DNA from 2 places in the Bradyrhizobium sp. URHA0013 genome. Region 2 is predicted to be linked to the other one. Evidence: predicted binding sites of a transcription regulator. Region 2 holds the regulator's gene; the other holds the start of a gene.
The links. The regulator PhoB, encoded in region 2, activates phosphate uptake and scavenging genes when phosphate is short. The targets are predictions, from matches to a motif close to TGTCATNNANCTGTCAT.

Region 1: the regulator PhoB is predicted to act here: its motif matches at 5,720-5,736, upstream of N551_RS0131870 (YdcH family protein).

The regions. Positions count from the first base shown of each region.
Region 1 is NZ_KI912427.1:520,804-529,024, forward strand. It holds gene N551_RS0131820 (hypothetical protein) at 1-42, shown strand, start outside; gene N551_RS0131825 (tetratricopeptide repeat protein) at 70-720, opposite strand; gene rpsU (30S ribosomal protein S21) at 845-1,159, opposite strand; gene aqpZ (aquaporin Z) at 1,420-2,142, shown strand; gene N551_RS0131840 (5-(carboxyamino)imidazole ribonucleotide synthase) at 2,179-3,285, opposite strand; gene purE (5-(carboxyamino)imidazole ribonucleotide mutase) at 3,282-3,770, opposite strand; gene N551_RS0131850 (GGDEF domain-containing protein) at 3,912-4,688, shown strand; gene N551_RS0131855 (hypothetical protein) at 4,689-4,940, opposite strand; gene N551_RS0131860 (hypothetical protein) at 4,963-5,169, opposite strand; gene N551_RS0131865 (YdcH family protein) at 5,287-5,493, opposite strand; gene N551_RS0131870 (YdcH family protein) at 5,821-6,000, shown strand; gene N551_RS0131875 (NAD(P)/FAD-dependent oxidoreductase) at 6,167-7,270, opposite strand; gene N551_RS0131880 (EAL domain-containing protein) at 7,473-8,221, shown strand, end outside.
Region 2 is NZ_JADK01000003.1:843,815-852,035, forward strand. It holds gene N551_RS0104230 (Hsp33 family molecular chaperone) at 1-580, opposite strand, end outside; gene argF (ornithine carbamoyltransferase) at 819-1,766, opposite strand; gene N551_RS0104240 (aspartate aminotransferase family protein) at 1,766-2,968, opposite strand; gene N551_RS0104245 (GcrA family cell cycle regulator) at 3,424-3,936, shown strand; gene phoB (phosphate regulon transcriptional regulator PhoB) at 4,175-4,882, opposite strand; gene phoU (phosphate signaling complex protein PhoU) at 4,906-5,622, opposite strand; gene pstB (phosphate ABC transporter ATP-binding protein PstB) at 5,633-6,454, opposite strand; gene pstA (phosphate ABC transporter permease PstA) at 6,451-7,296, opposite strand; gene pstC (phosphate ABC transporter permease subunit PstC) at 7,301-8,221, opposite strand, start outside.

The DNA of each region.
Region 1 (8,221 bases), on a different contig from region 2:
ATGTTCCATTCCGTTCTGCCGAAGAGTGTCACCCCGGATTAAGACGGCGCCTGCGCTGCGGCAGAATCGTCAGCCGCCGACGCGGGCGAGGCCGCTGCGGGCGACGTCGTCGCGTGGACGAAGCGAGACCGCCTTGGTGTAGGACGCCGCCGCCTTGGTCCTGTCGCCCAGCCGTTCATAGGCTTGCCCGCGTATGGTCCAGACCTGGGCATTGTGGGGATCGGCCTCGGAAGCCTCATCCAGGTCGGCCGCTGCCTCCTTGACCTTGCCGAGGGCGAGATAGCTGATGGCGCGGCCGAGCAGCGGCTCGACCTTTTGCGGGTTTAGGCCGCTCGCGGCGCTGAAATCGGCGATCGCGAAATCGTGCTGGTTCTTGCCCTGGTAGATCAGGGCGCGGCCATAGAGCGCCTGCGCATTGTAGGGATCGAGTCCGACCGCGTGATTGAGCTCCTCGAGCGCGGCCGCCGTCTCGCCGGACTTTGCCAGGGCCTGGGCCTTTGCCGTATGGGCCTGGGCCTCACTGACATTGCCGGCGCTGACCACGTTTTCGGCGGTCGCAGCTGCCTTGGGTGCCTCCTGCGGCTTCTCCTTCTCCGGCGTCAGCGATCCCAGGTCGAAGGAGCAGCCGCACAGCGAAATCCCCATCAAGGCCAGCGCAAACGGCTGCAGCAAGATCTGGCGTAACCGCGCCAAGCCGCGCTTGGGGAAAGGGGAGGCCATCTACGGTTCGCTCGCGCTGGTGCCGCATCGGTAGTGCCCCATCCCAGGAAGGCACCGTTCACAAACAATAACGCGGGCCAGGGGCCCGCGTTATCAAAAACTGAAGTCTCTCAAGTTTGGTAAATCAGCGCGGTCCGCGCGGACCAGCACTTGCACCTGCACCAGCACCAGGGCCACCGCGACCGCCACGATCACCGCCGGGGCCGGCGCCGAACACCGGCTTCGGCTTCATCGGCAGCAGGCCTTCGCGCTGCAGCTTCTTACGGGCCAGCTTGCGTGCGCGACGCACGGCTTCGGCCTTTTCGCGGGCCTTCTTCTCGGAGGGCTTTTCGTAGTGACCGCGGAGCTTCATCTCGCGGAAAATACCCTCGCGCTGCATCTTCTTCTTCAGCGCCTTGAGGGCTTGATCGACATTGTTATCGCGAACGAGAACCTGCACGCGGCATCCTCTTCAGTGGATCGGATTTGAATTCTGGTAAGTCAAAGGGGATGGCGAAACGCACACGCCCTTAACCTTGAGGGCGCGGATGTATCAGACAAAACTTGGGATGTCCACCGGCCAAGCGGGTTTTCGGGCCAAGTTCAGCCATTAAATGAGGCAAAATACCTCTGCGCGGCCCTGATTTGGGAGATTTGACGCCAAGGGTGGGGCCGTTTCCGGAGCTTTGTTCCGGTATCTTTGAAAGCAGGGGACGACACATGGATATGAAGAAATACGCGGCCGAGGCTATCGGCACCTTTTGGCTCACATTCGCAGGTTGCGGAAGTGCTGTGATCGCAGCCGGCTTTCCGCAGGTCGGCATCGGCCTGGTCGGTGTCTCCCTCGCATTCGGGCTGAGCGTGGTCACCATGGCCTACGCGATCGGCCACATCTCAGGCTGCCATCTCAATCCGGCCGTCACCGTCGGTCTTGCCGCCGGCGGACGTTTTCCGGCCGGACAGATCCTGCCTTATGTGATCGCGCAGGTCGCCGGCGCGATCGTGGCCGCGTGGCTTCTCTACGTCATTGCAAGCGGAGCTCCCGGCTTCGACGTCAGCAAAGGATTCGCGTCCAACGGCTACGACGCCCATTCTCCCGGCCAGTACAGCATGATCGTGTGCTTCCTCACCGAGGTAGTGATGACCATGATGTTCCTGTTCATCATCATGGGCGCCACCCACGGCCGCGCGCCCGCGGGCTTTGCGCCGCTGGCGATCGGGCTCGCGCTGGTGATGATCCATCTCGTCAGCATCCCCGTCACCAACACCTCGGTGAACCCGGCGCGCAGCACGGGACCGGCGCTGTTCGTCGGCGGCTGGGCGACAGCACAACTCTGGTTGTTCTGGGTTGCGCCACTGATTGGGGGCGCGCTGGGCGGGGTGATCTATCGCTGGCTCAGCGACGAACCCACCGGCGTCGTCGCTGGCGCAAAGACGGCGTAATCGCAAAGCGGGATCGCGGCATGCGCCGCGGTCCCGTCAATCGCCGGTCGTGGGTCGCACTTCGGTGACATGCCCCATCTTGCGGCCGGGGCGCGGTGCGCCCTTGCCGTAGATGTGCACGGTCGCGCCCGGCACGCTCAGCCATTTGTCATATTCGTTGATCTCGTCGCCGATCAGATTGGTCATGGTGACGACCTCGCCGTGGCGCACGGGCTTGCCGAGGGGCCAGCCGGCAATGGCGCGGATGTGCTGCTCGAACTGCGAGACGGATGCGCCGTCGAGCGTCCAGTGTCCGGAATTGTGCACGCGCGGAGCGATCTCGTTGACCAGCACCTTGGGTCCGGTGCCGTTGGCGAGCACGAACATCTCGACGGCAAGTACGCCGACATAATCGAGCGCGCCCGCGATCTTGCCGGCAATGCTGCGCGCTTCCTCGGCGAGCACGTCCGGGATCCGGGCGGGCGCTCGGGAGATCTTCAGGATGTGGTCGCGGTGCTCGTTTTCGGTGACGTCGAAACACTCGACCTGGCCTGTCGCGGAGCGGGCGGCGATCACGGAAATCTCGCGTTCGTACGGCACGAAGGCTTCCAGGATGGCCGATTTGGTGGCGAGACTGGTCCATACTTTCGCGACGTCGTCGCCCTCGCGGATGATGGCCTGGCCCTTGCCGTCATAGCCGAAGCGGCGGGTCTTCAGCACCGCCGGAAGGCCGATCCTGGCGATAGCCTCGCGCAACGACGGGACCGAGGTGACGTCGGCATAGGCTGCGGTGCCGATGCCCAGCCGCGTCACGAAATCCTTCTCGGCGAGCCGGTCCTGGGTGGTCTCAAGGATCTTGCGGTTGGGCAGCACGGGACGGCGCGCATCCAGCACCATCGCGGCCGCGGACGGCACGTTCTCGAATTCGTAGGTGATGACGTCGACGTCGTTGGCGAACAGCTCGAGTGCTTCGACATCTGCATATTCGGCGCAGGTCGCATTCAGGACGACGTCGAAGGCCGGTGAATCCGGATCGGGCGAGAACACCTGGCAGCGCAGGCCGAGCCGTGCCGCCGCCATAGCCAGCATCCGCCCCAATTGTCCGCCGCCGAGGATGCCAATGGTGTCGCCGGGCTTCAGCTTCACCTGCTTTGCGTCAGTCACGCCTTGTCCTCCGGGCGCTCGGCCACGGCCTCGGTCTGCGCCTTGCGCCAGGCGGCGAGGCGATCGGACAAGGCCGGGTCGGATAAGGCCAGCACGGCGGCCGCCAACAGCGCCGCATTGACGGCGCCGGCCTTGCCGATGGCGAGGGTGCCGACCGGGATGCCTGCGGGCATCTGGACGATCGAATAGAGCGAATCGATGCCCTTCAGCGTCCTGGATTCGACTGGGACGCCAAACACGGGCAGTTCCGTCAGCGCTGCCGCCATGCCGGGCAGGTGCGCAGCGCCGCCCGCGCCGGCGATGATGACCTTGTAACCGGCCCCCTTGGCGCCCTTGGCGAACGCAAACAGCCGGTCGGGGGTGCGGTGTGCCGAAACGATGCGAGTGTCGGCGACAACGCCGAGCGCTGCAAGCGTGTCGGCGGTATGCCGCATCGTGTCCCAGTCCGACTGGCTTCCCATGATGATGGCGATTGGCGCGGTCATGACGTCAATTGTGCTCGAAAAACAGGAAGATAGGCCAGATTAGCGGTTCCGGCCGGTTGCTCGCAAGGCGGTGGCAAGGAGAAGGGAATGCACTATCCTGTCTTGGTGAATCCCCGCAAGCCTTCATTGAGCAGGATGCCCATGAAGAAACCAAAAAGGGCGAGCGCTGCGAAGGCCAAAAAGGGCCCGAAAACTAGCGCCGGTCGCTCCAAAGTTGCTCCCAAGCGTCTGGCCAAGAGTCGGGCCAAGGGCCCGGCCAAGGGCCCGGCCAAGGGTCCGGCCAAGCTTCCGGCGCGGCGTGGAGCGTCGGCCGCTGGCGGCGCCAAAGGGGCTATGAAGCCGGCCGTCAACGCGACTATCCGCGACCTCCGGAGCAAGCTCAAGGGGGCGCTGCGGCGGGTCGCGGAGCTCGAGGCAGCCGCCGACACTGACTTCCTGCTGGAAATTCCGAACCGGCGCGGCTTCGAACGCGAGCTCGCTCGCGCCGTCGCCTATATGAAGCGCTACCGCGCCAGCGGCGCGCTGATCGTCCTCGACGTCGATCGGCTGAAGCCGATCAACGATTCCTTCGGCCATGCGGCCGGCGATGAGGTGCTGAAGGCGATTGCCACCACGCTGACGCGGCAGATCCGCGCCTCGGACGTGGTGGGCCGCCTCGGCGGCGACGAGTTCGCGCTGCTGCTCTGGAATCTCAGCGAGACCGACGCCAAGGCGAAGGCCGCGGCTTTCGAGCAGGCCGTCGACGAATTGTCCTTTGTCTTTCGCGGCCAGCACGTGAGCGCGGGCGCTTCCGCCGGCGTCGCCCTGCTTGGAGTGCAGTCCGACGCCACGCGGGCCCTGGAGGATGCCGATGCCGCCATGTATGTGCGCAAGGCGCACCGGCGGCACGAGCCGCGCATCAGGCTCGTCAGCAGCTAGTTAAAGTGTGCCGAGGTCTTTCGGTACGTTGCCGAAGCTGCGGAGCAGTTTGGCGTCGCCGAATTCGCCGGTCATGGGATCGCCGCTGCGGCTGAACGCGACCGCGCCGGTGTGGCCGGCGCCGTGCGACATGATCTCGGCGCGCCGTAGCGCGGCCGCTGCGCTCTGGCATTCCTCGGCCGCACCTGCGACCGGCGAGCCGTCCTCGTCGGTCAGGAAAGGTAATGCAACGTAATAGGTGACATCGGACATGGTCGGCTCCGATAGCTGACAGTCAGGCGGCGCTGCTCTTGCTGCGCGAGGTCTCCGGAATGCAGCCTGCGGAAACCGCCGCCTGCAATTCCTCCAGCTCGGCCTCCAGATATTCATTGGCCATGATCAGCGCCTTGATGGTGCTGCGCAGATTGCCGTCGCACATCGCGATCGCCTGATCACAGGCTTGTTCATAATGGCTGTTGTCGAGAAGGGCGGCTGCCGACATCTGCGTTTTCCTTGGACGGTTTCCGAGGGGCGTTGGTGTCCAAATGTTCTTATTTTGTTCCTTTTGAGTCAAGCGGATTCACATGCGGCGGGTCGCCGTGAGCTGTCCTCCTGTGGATCAGGCGATGATATCGGGCGTGATCTGGTCTTCGATGAACGCGATACGGTCACGCAACAACAGCTTGCGTTTCTTCAACCGCTGTAACCGCAACAGGTCGGGGGCGGGCGATTGATGCAGTGCATCGATCGCCGCATCAAGATCTCGGTGTTCCTGGTGCAACCGGGCGAGCTCGGATTCGAGTTCGCGCGCATCTTCATTGGTCATGTCTGCGGTGGCCGAAAAACCGATAGGCGTGAGATTAAGGCTGTGGATGCCCTGTGGAAACTATCGTCCTTGCGCGCCGTGATCGCAAGCGATCTCGGGCTGTCCCGCGTCGATCTCCCGCGGGATATTTCTGCGGTCACTCCGACGTTGCGCAAGCGCATTGATATCACGGATTTTTCCCGCGTGGTTCCCTTACTCACGCTTCGTTACATATGAATTTTCAAAAATGACAATGCGACGACGGATACCCATCGACAGAACGAATCGGTGATGTACACTTCGTCGTCCGGTCGAATCCAAGGTTCACCCCTACCGAGGAGGTTTCGAATGACAATTCAGGCACATCTGGTTGAATTGGAACGGAAGCACAAAACTCTCGAAAACGAATTGCACGAAGCTCTCGTGCACCTTTCAACAGACGACCTGCAAATTGTTGAGTTGAAGCGCCGGAAGTTGATGGTCAAGGACCAGATCGAGCGTCTCAGGCACGGCGACACGCTCCACTAGTAACCCCGTAACAGCGTAGAGTTGATCGCACCCTTCAGGCAGGGATGGGAGCCTTTGCGCTCATCCCTGCGGCAAGGCGCTCAGCGTGCAAGGATTTGCGCGGCTCTAGCTTCTTGTCTGGACGCGCTTCTTTACGCGCAACCGGAATCCCCTTCGCTTTAAACCACTAGATGTTTGCGAGCTCGGCGACGTGATCCGCGATCGCGAGCGATGACGTCAATCCGGGCGACTCGATGCCGAACAGATTGATCAGGCCTTCGACGCCGTGATCGCGCGGGCCCTGCATCAAGAAATCCTGCGTGGCCACCGCCGGCGGCACGATCTTCGGGCGGATGCCCGAATAGCTCGGCATGAGCGCGCCGTCAGGCAACGTCGGCCAGTATCTGCGGATCGCCGGGTAGAAGCGCTCGGCGCGTGCCGGGTCGACCTCATAGTCGATCGTCTCGATCCACTCGACGTCGGGGCCGAAACGTGCCTGCCCGGCCATGTCCAGCGTCAGATGCACCCCTAGCCCACCGGGCTCGGGCACCGGATAGATCAGGCGCGAGAACGGTGCCCTGGCATTGCAGCTGAAGTAGTTTCCCTTGGCGAGGTAGGCCGTCGGGATCCGTTCCAGCGGCATGCCCTCGATGTTGCGCGCCACGGTGGTCGCCGAGAGCCCGGCGGCGTTGACGAGAAGGCTGCATTGCAGCGTCATCGGCGCTTCGCCGCCCGCCTCGATCTCGATCACGCCGGCGGTCGCCTTGGCACGGATCAGCGGGGTGTGGAACGCGAAGGCCGCGCCCGCGTCCTCGGCTTCGCCGCGCAGCGAGAGCATGTAGGCGTGGCTGTCGATGATGCCGGTCGACGGCGACAGCAGCGCGGCGTCGCAGGCGAGCGCCGGCTCCAGCGCACGTGCCGCATCGCCCGTGAGCAACTGCATGTCGAGCACGCCGTTGGCCTCGGCATGCGCCTTGATCGATTGCAGCTTCTCGGTCTCTTTCGGATTGGTCGCGACGATCAGCTTGCCGCAATTCCTGTGCGGGATGCCGCGCTCGGAACAGTAACGATAGAGCGCGTGTTTGCCGTCGACGCACATGCGCGCCATCCAGCTTCCGGCGCGGTAGTAGATGCCGGCATGGATCACCTCGCTGTTGCGCGAGGAGGTGATGGTGCCGATGGCCTCGGCTTGCTCGAGCACGATCACCTCGCGCCCGGCTTGCGCCAGCTTTCGAGCCACCGCGAGCCCGATCACGCCGGCTCCGATGACGACGCAGTCCACCCTATCCATGGTTGTGCAGGACGTCCGCTCGAAGCGACCAAGGCCTCACGCCTGGGAACGGCGGCGCGGGGGCGTTTTCCGTTAAGGAAGCATTTATCATGTCAGGGCAATTGCCGTATTTGATGCCACATTTTTCCGTTGCTCGTACAGGCGTTTACCCGATCCAAACCCGCCAGGCCAGACAATCCGACGTTGAAATCGCGGGTGGCTGATGGCTGAGAAGAACTGGCACGTGGGCAGCGCGCTTCCGATTGCGATGCAGGCCGTCGTGTGCCTGGCCGCAGCGGTCGCGCCTGCGCGCGCCTTTGCCCTCTCCGACAGCTTCAGCCCTCCGAGCTACCTCGGCCACCTCGATCCCAACGTGATCTGGGAAGCCCTGATCGCGGGAATTGTGATCTGTTCGTTCTTCGCCGCGATCGCGCTATGGATCCATTCCTCACTGCGCCGGACTAGGCGTTTGCAGCTGCGGCGCAATGCCTTTGTCTCCTCCGCCATGAACAACCTCAACCAGGGCGTGGTGATGACGGATGCGCAGCGGCGCATCATCTTCTGCAACGACCGCTATCTCGATATCTACGGCTTGATGCGGTCGGACATCTGGGCCGGAATGACCGGCCACGACATCCTTGAGCTGCGGCGCCAGCGTGGCGTGCTCGGCGGCGCTTCCGACGACGAGTTCTATGAGAAGGCGGCAAGCCCGAACGGCCTGATAACCGAACTGCCGGACGGGCGGGCCATCCTGGTGAAGTATTTCGTGCTGCCCAACGGCGGCTCGGTGGCGACCCATCTGGACGTCAGCGAGCAGCGCAGGCTGTCCCGGCAGCTCGCCTCCACCAAGCAGTTCCTGGAAACATTGCTGGACCACGTACCGGCCTGCGTGGCGGCGAAGAACATCGAGGATGGTCGCTACATTTTCGCCAATAGCGCCTATGAGCGCTTCTGGGGTTTCTCACGCGATCA
Region 2 (8,221 bases):
GATGCTTACCGCCGTCGTTCGAGCGCCATTCCTCGCCGACGGCGAGACGCACGCGGGTCGGGATCTGCTCGGAGCGCAGGAAATATTCGTGAGCGGCGTCTTCCAGGCTGCCGCCGTCGAGCGCGACCAGGCCCTGGTAGCGGCTCATGTCGGGGCCCTGGTCGATGGTCATGGCGAGATGACCGTGCCCCAGCAGCGCGCCGGAATCCTTTGCATCGCCGAGGCGCGCGGCGTCGTAGCGCGCATAGGCGCGCAGACGATCCGGCGCCTGATAGTCCACGACCAGGAACGACACCGGACCGTCGGTCTGGGCCTGGAGGATGAAGCGGCCCTCGAACTTCAGCGCCGAGCCGAGCAGCGTGGTCAGCACGATGGCCTCGCCGAGCAGCTTGCCGACCGGCGCCGGGTAATCGTGCTTGGTCAGGATCTCGTCGAGCGCCGGACCAAGCCGCACCAGCCGACCGCGCACATCGAGCGCGTCGACCTCGTAAGGCAGCACGGCGTCATCGATCGGAACCGCGGATGGCGCGCGAACCGGACCTTCGGGCCCGGTTTTCATGTCAGGGGATTGGGAAACCATGGCGCTTTATCTGGGGTCGGAAGGCGGAATTGGAAGGGGTTCGGAGCAGCTCATCTGGACACTGGTTTGATCATGATACGGCAAATTCGGTGTCGTCCCGGCGAAGGCCGGGACCCATAACCACGAATATTGGTTTGGCGAAAACTCGTTGCCTCCGCCGATCTGCCACAAGAGAGATTCCGCGGTCTGGGTCCCGGCCTTCGCCGGGACGACGGAAAGTTAGCTCGCCCGCGTCGATCTACTTCACCGCGTCGAAGCACCAGGCCAGAATGCCCTTCTGCGCGTGCAGGCGGTTTTCGGCCTCGTCGAACACGACGGATTGCGGACCGTCGATCACCTCGTCGGTGACCTCCTCGCCGCGATGGGCGGGCAGGCAGTGCATGAACAATGCATCGGGCTGGGCCAGCGACATCAGCTGGGCATTGACCTGATAGGGCTTGAGCACGTTGTGGCGGTGCTCGCCTTCCTTGTCCCCCATCGACACCCAGGTGTCGGTCACGACACAATCGGCCCCACGCACGGCGGCTTCGGCATCGGTGCCGAGCATGATCGGCGCGCCGGTCGCCTTGATGAAGTCGCGCATGGCTTTTTTCGGGGCGAGCTCCGGAGGCGTCGCGACATTGAGCTGGAACTTGAAACGCTCGGCGGCGTGCGCCCAGGACGCCAGCACGTTGTTGTCGTCTCCGGTCCAGGCCACCGTCTTGCCCTCGATCGGGCCGCGATGTTCCTCGTAGGTCATGAGGTCGGCCATCACCTGGCAGGGATGCGAGCGCCGCGTCAGGCCGTTGATGACGGGTACGGTGGCGTTCGCCGCAAGCTCCAGCAGGGCATCGTGATTGAGGATGCGGATCATGATGGCGTCGACATAGCGCGACAGCACCCGCGCGGTGTCGGCGATGGTCTCGCCGCGGCCGAGCTGCATCTCGGCACCGGTGAGCATGATGGGCTCGCCGCCGAGCTGGCGCATGGCAACATCGAAAGACACCCGCGTCCGCGTCGAGGGGCGCTCGAAGATCATCGCCAGCGTCTTGCCTTCGAGCGGCCTGACCGGCTGATGCGCCTTCTGCTTCGCCTTCATCGCGGTGGACGCGGCGAGCATGCGCTTGAGCTCCGACAGCGGCAGCTCGTTGATATCGAGGAAGTGCTTCGGTGTTTTCTTGGGTGTATTATCGGGCGACTTGCTCATCAGCTTGCCGCCCGCTTGTTGCCGGATAACGCGGTGCAGGCGCGCTCGAGCCGCCCGACGCTGTCCTCGATCTCGGCTTCGGTGACGATCAAAGGAGGCAGGAAACGCACGACATTGTCGCCGGCACCGACGGTGAGCAGCTTTTCGGCGCGCAAGGCGGCAACGAGATCGCCCGAAGGCACCACGGCCTTGATGCCGATCAGGAGGCCCTCGCCGCGCACTTCGCTGACGACATCAGAGTGGCGGTCGATCACGGAAGCGAGCTTCTGCTTCAGCAACAGCGACATCCTCTGCACGTGGTCGAAGAAGCCGGGCTTGAGCATGACGTCGAGCACGGCGTTCGCAGCCGCGATCGCGAGCGGATTGCCGCCGAAGGTCGAGCCGTGCGAGCCCGGTGTCATGCCGGATGCCGCTTCCGCGGTCGCAAGGCACGCGCCGATCGGGAAGCCGCCGCCGAGCGCCTTGGCCAGCGACATCACGTCGGGCTCGACGCCAAGGCGGCGGTACGCGAACAGATCGCCGGTGCGACCCATGCCGGTTTGCACCTCGTCGAAGGCGAGCAACAGACCCTTCTCGTCGCAGAGCTGGCGCAACGCCCTCAGGAAGGCAGGCGTTGCCGAACGGACACCGCCCTCGCCCTGGATCGGCTCGATCAGGATTCCGGCGGTCTGCGGACCGATCGCCTTTTTCACCGCCTCGAGATCGCCATGCGCAACCTGGTCGAAGCCCTCCATCGGGGGGCCGAAACCTTCGAGATATTTTGCCGAACCCGTCGCGGCCAGCGTCGCCAGCGTGCGGCCATGGAACGCGCCTTCGAAGGTGATCATGCGATAGCGGTCGGGATGGCCCTTCGCGGCGTGATAACGGCGCACCACCTTGATCACGCATTCCAGCGCTTCGGCGCCGGAATTGCAGAAGAACACGAAATCCGCAAAACTTTCATTGCACAGGCGCGCGGCGAGCTTTTCGCCGTCCGGGCTCTGGAACAGGTTCGACATGTGCCAGAGCTTCGTGGCCTGCTCCTGCAACGCCGCGACCAGCGCCGGATGGGCATGGCCGAGCGCATTCACCGCCACCCCGGAGGTGAAATCGAGATAGCGCTCGCCATTGGTCGCGATCAGCCAGCAGCCTTCGCCACGCTCGAAACCGAGGTCGGACCTGGCGAAAACGGGGAGCAAATGCGGCGCTGCGCTGTTAGTCATGACGGTCACTTGAATGTTGCGGACGGTGTGAGCGTGCATTGCGCAACGCACCATCGACCGGCCCGGAAAACGAAACGTGCCGCCTCTTGCGGGCGGCACGTGCGACTATCTTAGGCTTGGTGAAACGGGTGTCAATGCCGCCCGGAAAGCCTCGCGAAACGCTGAATCCGTAGTCTTGCGGTGCCGATTTTGCGGGATTTAGTCACGGAACATGTGGAAGCGAGTCGGCGGACTCTTGCGCGGGAGTCACGCCATATTGTAGCGTTTGGATTGTCAGATACGACATCTCGTGCAGTGGTTCTGATCTTTAAGTCCTTATGTACCGGCGTAAACGTTCGGGCGTTCAAGACGCGCCCGGCGAGCCTTAAGGGATTCTGGCGGCACGGGTTTTTGAAGGCTTAGGCATTCGCTGCGAGGCCCCAGGATGGCTGGCGCGCAGCGAGGGAAAGGGTGCAATGACGGTTTTGACCTGGTCCGATGATCGCGTCGAGCAGCTGAAAAAGCTCTGGGAGGCCGGACTTTCGGCCAGCCAGATCGCGGCGGAGCTCGGCAATGTGACCCGCAATGCCGTGATCGGCAAAGTGCACAGGCTCGGCCTCTCGGGCCGCGCCAAGAGCCCTTCGTCGGCAGCGCCGCGGCCGCGCAAGGCGCGCCCCGCGCAGCACATGATGCGGGTGAGCCGCCCGATCTCGCGCGGCAACACCGCGCTGGCGCAGGCCTTCGAGGTCGAGGCTGAGCCGGATCCGGTCACCTATGACAACGTGGTGCCGATGAGCCAGCGGCTGTCACTGCTGGAATTGAACGAGGCGACCTGCCACTGGCCGGTCGGCGATCCCTCGAGCCCGGACTTCTTCTTCTGCGGTGGACGGGCGCTGTCCGGCCTGCCCTATTGCGCCCAGCACTCGCGCGTCGCGTACCAGCCGGCGTCGGATCGGCGGCGTGCACCGGTGAAGCCGGGGCCGCGGTAATTACGGCAAGTCGTCGCGCGAAGACGGCTCAACGATTTCAGTCTCGTCCCGGCCTAGTGCGCAATTGCGCATGGGGGCCGGGACCCATACTCGGAGCGCGCAGTTGTTGCGCGAAAGAGGTCACTCCGAGTCTTCGCCAAACCACGTTCGGTGATTATGGGTCCCGGATCAGCGCTCGCTTGTCCGGGACGACGTCGAAGAATTCGGGGACAGCTTGCCAAGAAACAAAGCTGCAACCCTACACCTGCTCCGCCTTCGCAAACCGATCATCCAGCGCGTAACCGGCCCCGCGGACGGTGCGGATCGGGTCCTGCTCGCGGCCGAGATTGAGCAGCTTGCGCAGGCGGCCGATATGCACGTCGACAGTGCGCTCGTCGATATAGATGTCGCGGCCCCAGACGCTGTCGAGCAGTTGCTCGCGCGAGAACACCCGTCCCGGGTGCTCCAGGAAGAACTCCAGCAGGCGATATTCGGTCGGACCGAGATCGATCGGCCGGCCGGAGCGCGCCACGCGGCGCTTGTCGCGGTCGAGCTCGATGTCGCCAAAAGCGAGGACGGTGGCGAGCCGCTCCGGGCTTGCGCGCCGCAGCAGGCCCTTCACGCGCGCCAGTAGCTCCGGCACCGAGAACGGCTTGACGATGTAATCGTCGGCGCCGGTCGCAAGACCCCGCACCCGCTCGCTCTCCTCGCCGCGCGCGGTGAGCATGATGATCGGCAGCTGCTTGGTCTCGGGACGGGTGCGAAGCCGCCGGCACAATTCGATGCCTGACAGGCCCGGCAGCATCCAGTCGAGCACGATCAGATCGGGGATGTGCTCCTTGAGGCGGGTGTCGGCGTCGTCGCCGCGCATCACCGTCTCGACGTCATAACCGTCGCCTTCGAGGTTGTAGCGGAGAAGCTCGGTCAGGGCTTCCTCGTCCTCAACCACCATAATGCGTGCGCCCATCGGGTCGTCGCTCCCTTAAGTCTTCAGGTGTTCGGTACCGTGTTGGCGAAGGTCGTCATGTCGCCCTTCGGCCGCTTGTCGGTGATCGCCTGGCCCTCGATCATGTAGAACACGGTCTCGGCGATGTTGGTGGCGTGGTCGCCGATCCGCTCGATGTTCTTGGCGCAGAACATCAGGTGAATACAGAACGAGATGTTGCGCGGATCCTCCATCATGTAGGTGAGGAGCTCGCGGAACAGCGAGGTGCAGATGGCGTCGACTTCCTCGTCACCCTTCCACACCGCCATCGCCGCCGGCAAATCATGCGCGGCATAAGCGTCCAGCACCGACTTGACCTGCTGCTGCACGAGGTCGGTCATGTGCTCGAGGCCGCGGAACAGCTTGAGCGGATGGAAGTCCGTCTCCAGCGCCGCAACGCGCTTGCCCATGTTCTTGGCGAGGTCGCCGATGCGCTCGAGATCGGTCGCGACGCGCATGGCGCCGACGATCTCGCGCAGATCGACTGCCATCGGCTGGCGCCGGGCGATGGTGAGCACCGCACGCTCCTCGATGCGCTTCTGCAGCGCGTCGAGCTCGGTGTCGATGGCGACGACGCGCTGGCCGAGCGGGACGTCGCGGCGGATCAATGCGTCGACGGACTCGACGATCATGCGTTCGGCGATGCCACCCATCTCGGCGACCAGGCGCGTGAGTTCCTGGAGGTCGGTGTCGAAGGCCTTTGCGGTATGTTCAGAACCCATGTCGCGTCTCCTAGCCGAACCGGCCGGTGATGTAATCCTGCGTGCGCCGGTCGGACGGCGACGTGAAGATCTTGCTGGTGTCGTCGAACTCGATCAACTCGCCGAGATACATGAAGGCGGTCTTGTCGGAGACGCGCGCCGCCTGCTGCATGTTGTGGGTGACGATCGCGATCGTGTAATCCTCGGACAGCTCCTGGATCAGCTCCTCGACCTTGGCGGTCGAGATCGGGTCGAGCGCCGAACAGGGTTCGTCGAACAGGATCACCTCGGGCCGCACCGCGACGGTACGGGCGATGCAGAGGCGCTGCTGCTGGCCGCCGGAGAGCGACAGGCCGGAGGCGTTGAGCTTGTCCTTGACCTCGTTCCACAGCGCGCCGCCGCGCAGCGCCTTCTCGACGCGGCCGTCCATCTCGGACTTCGAGATCTTCTCATAGAGACGGATGCCGAACGCGATGTTCTCGTAGATCGTCATCGGGAACGGCGTGGGCTTCTGGAATACCATGCCGACGCGGGCGCGCAGCAGATTGAGGTCCAGCTTGCCGTCGAGGATGTTGGTCTGGTCGAGCATGAGCTGACCGGTGGCGCGCTGACCGGGATAGAGGTCGTACATCCGGTTGAAGATGCGCAGCAGGGTCGACTTGCCGCAGCCCGACGGACCGATGAACGCCGTGACGCGGTTGGCGCCGAGCGTCAGGTTGATGTTTTTCAGCGCGTGGTGCTCGCCGTAATAGAAGTTCAGGTTGCGCACGGTCACCTTGGGGGGCGCCTCCGGCAGCACTGCCGCGTGCGGCAGTCCACCTGACGCGCTCATCGATACGGAAAGATCACTCATTTTGCGGTCCTCTCGGCGCCAAGGATGCGCGCGAAAATATTAAGGGCAAGAACGGTCAGGGTGATGAGCAGCGCGCCGCTCCAGGCCAGCTGCTTCCAATAGGCATAGGGGCTCTGCACGAAGTTGTTGATGGTCACCGGCAGGTTCGCCATCGTCTTGTTCAGGCCGAGGCTGAAGAACTGGTTCGACAGCGCGGTGAACAGCAGCGGCGCGGTTTCACCGGCGACGCGGGCGGTCGCGAGCAGCACGCCGGTGATGAGGCCCGAACGGGCAGCGCGATAAGCGATCCGCTTGATCACCAGCGAACGCGGCAGGCCGAGCGCCGAGGCCGCCTCGCGCAACGCGTTCGGCACCAGCAGCAGCATGTCCTCGGTCGTGCGCAGCACCACCGGGATCACGATGACCGCGAGCGCGAGCGAGCCTGCGATCGCGGAGAAGCCGCGCATCGGCACCACCACCGCGCCGTAGATGAACAGGCCGATGATGATCGAGGGTGCCGAGAGCAGGATGTCGTTGATGAAGCGGATCACCGAGGTCAGCCGGTCGTTACGGCCGTATTCGGCGAGATAGGTGCCGGCGAACATGCCGAGCGGCGCGCCGATGCCGACGCCGATCACGGTCATGATCAGCGAGCCGACGATGGCGTTGAGCAGGCCGCCCTCGTTCGATCCCGGTGGCGGCGTGTTCTCGGTGAACAGCTGGACATTGAGTCCCGCCAGTCCGTTGTAGAGCAGCGTGATCAGGATCAGCGCGAGCCAGGTCACACCGAAGGCGGTTGCGGCGATGCAGAGCCCGCGGACGACGATATCCTTGCGGCGGCGGCGTGAATAGATCGGATTCATGACGTCAGTTCCCCGCCTTCTTTTCCAGCCGCATCAGCATCAGCCGCGCCGCCGCGAGCACGAAGAAGGTCAGCACGAACAGCAGGAGGCCGAGCAGGATCAGGCCGGACTGGTGCAGGCCGTCGCTCTCGGCGAACTCGGATGCGATCGCCGCCGAGATCGTGGTGCCGGGGGCGAAGATCGACGACGAGATCCGGAACGAGTTGCCGATGATGAAGGTCACCGCCATGGTCTCGCCGAGCGCGCGGCCCAGCGCCAGCATGACGCCGCCGATGACGCCGACGCGGGTGTAGGGGATCACCACGCTGCGGACGACCTCCCAGGTGGTGCAGCCGACGCCGTAGGCGGCTTCCTTCAGCACCGGCGGCACCGTCTTGAACACGTCGACCGAAATCGAGGTGATGAAGGGCAGCACCATGATGGCGAGGATCAACGCGGCATTGAACAGGCTGAGATAGGACGGGGGACCCGCGAAGATCGCGCCCAGCACGGGCACGCCGTCGAAAATCTTGATCATGAAGGGCTGGAACGTGTTGGCGAGGAACGGACCCAACACGAAGAAGCCCCACATGCCGTAGATGATCGAGGGGATGCCGGCGAGCAGCTCGATCGCCATGCCGATCGGGCGGCGCAGCCATTGCGGGCAGAGCTCGGTAAGGAAGATCGCAATGCCGAGACCCACGGGAATGGCGATCAGCATCGCGATGAAGGAGGTGACGAGCGTGCCGTACATCGGCCCGAGCGCGCCGAGCACGGGCGGATCGGCGGACGGCGCCCAGCGCTGCGTCCACAGGAAGGAGATCCCGAATTCCTTCATCGCCGGGAAGGCGCCGACGATCAGCGAAATGATGATGCCGCCAAGGATCAGAAGCACCGAGATCGCGGAGAGCCGCGTGATCCAGTAGAAGGTGACGTCGCCGAGCTT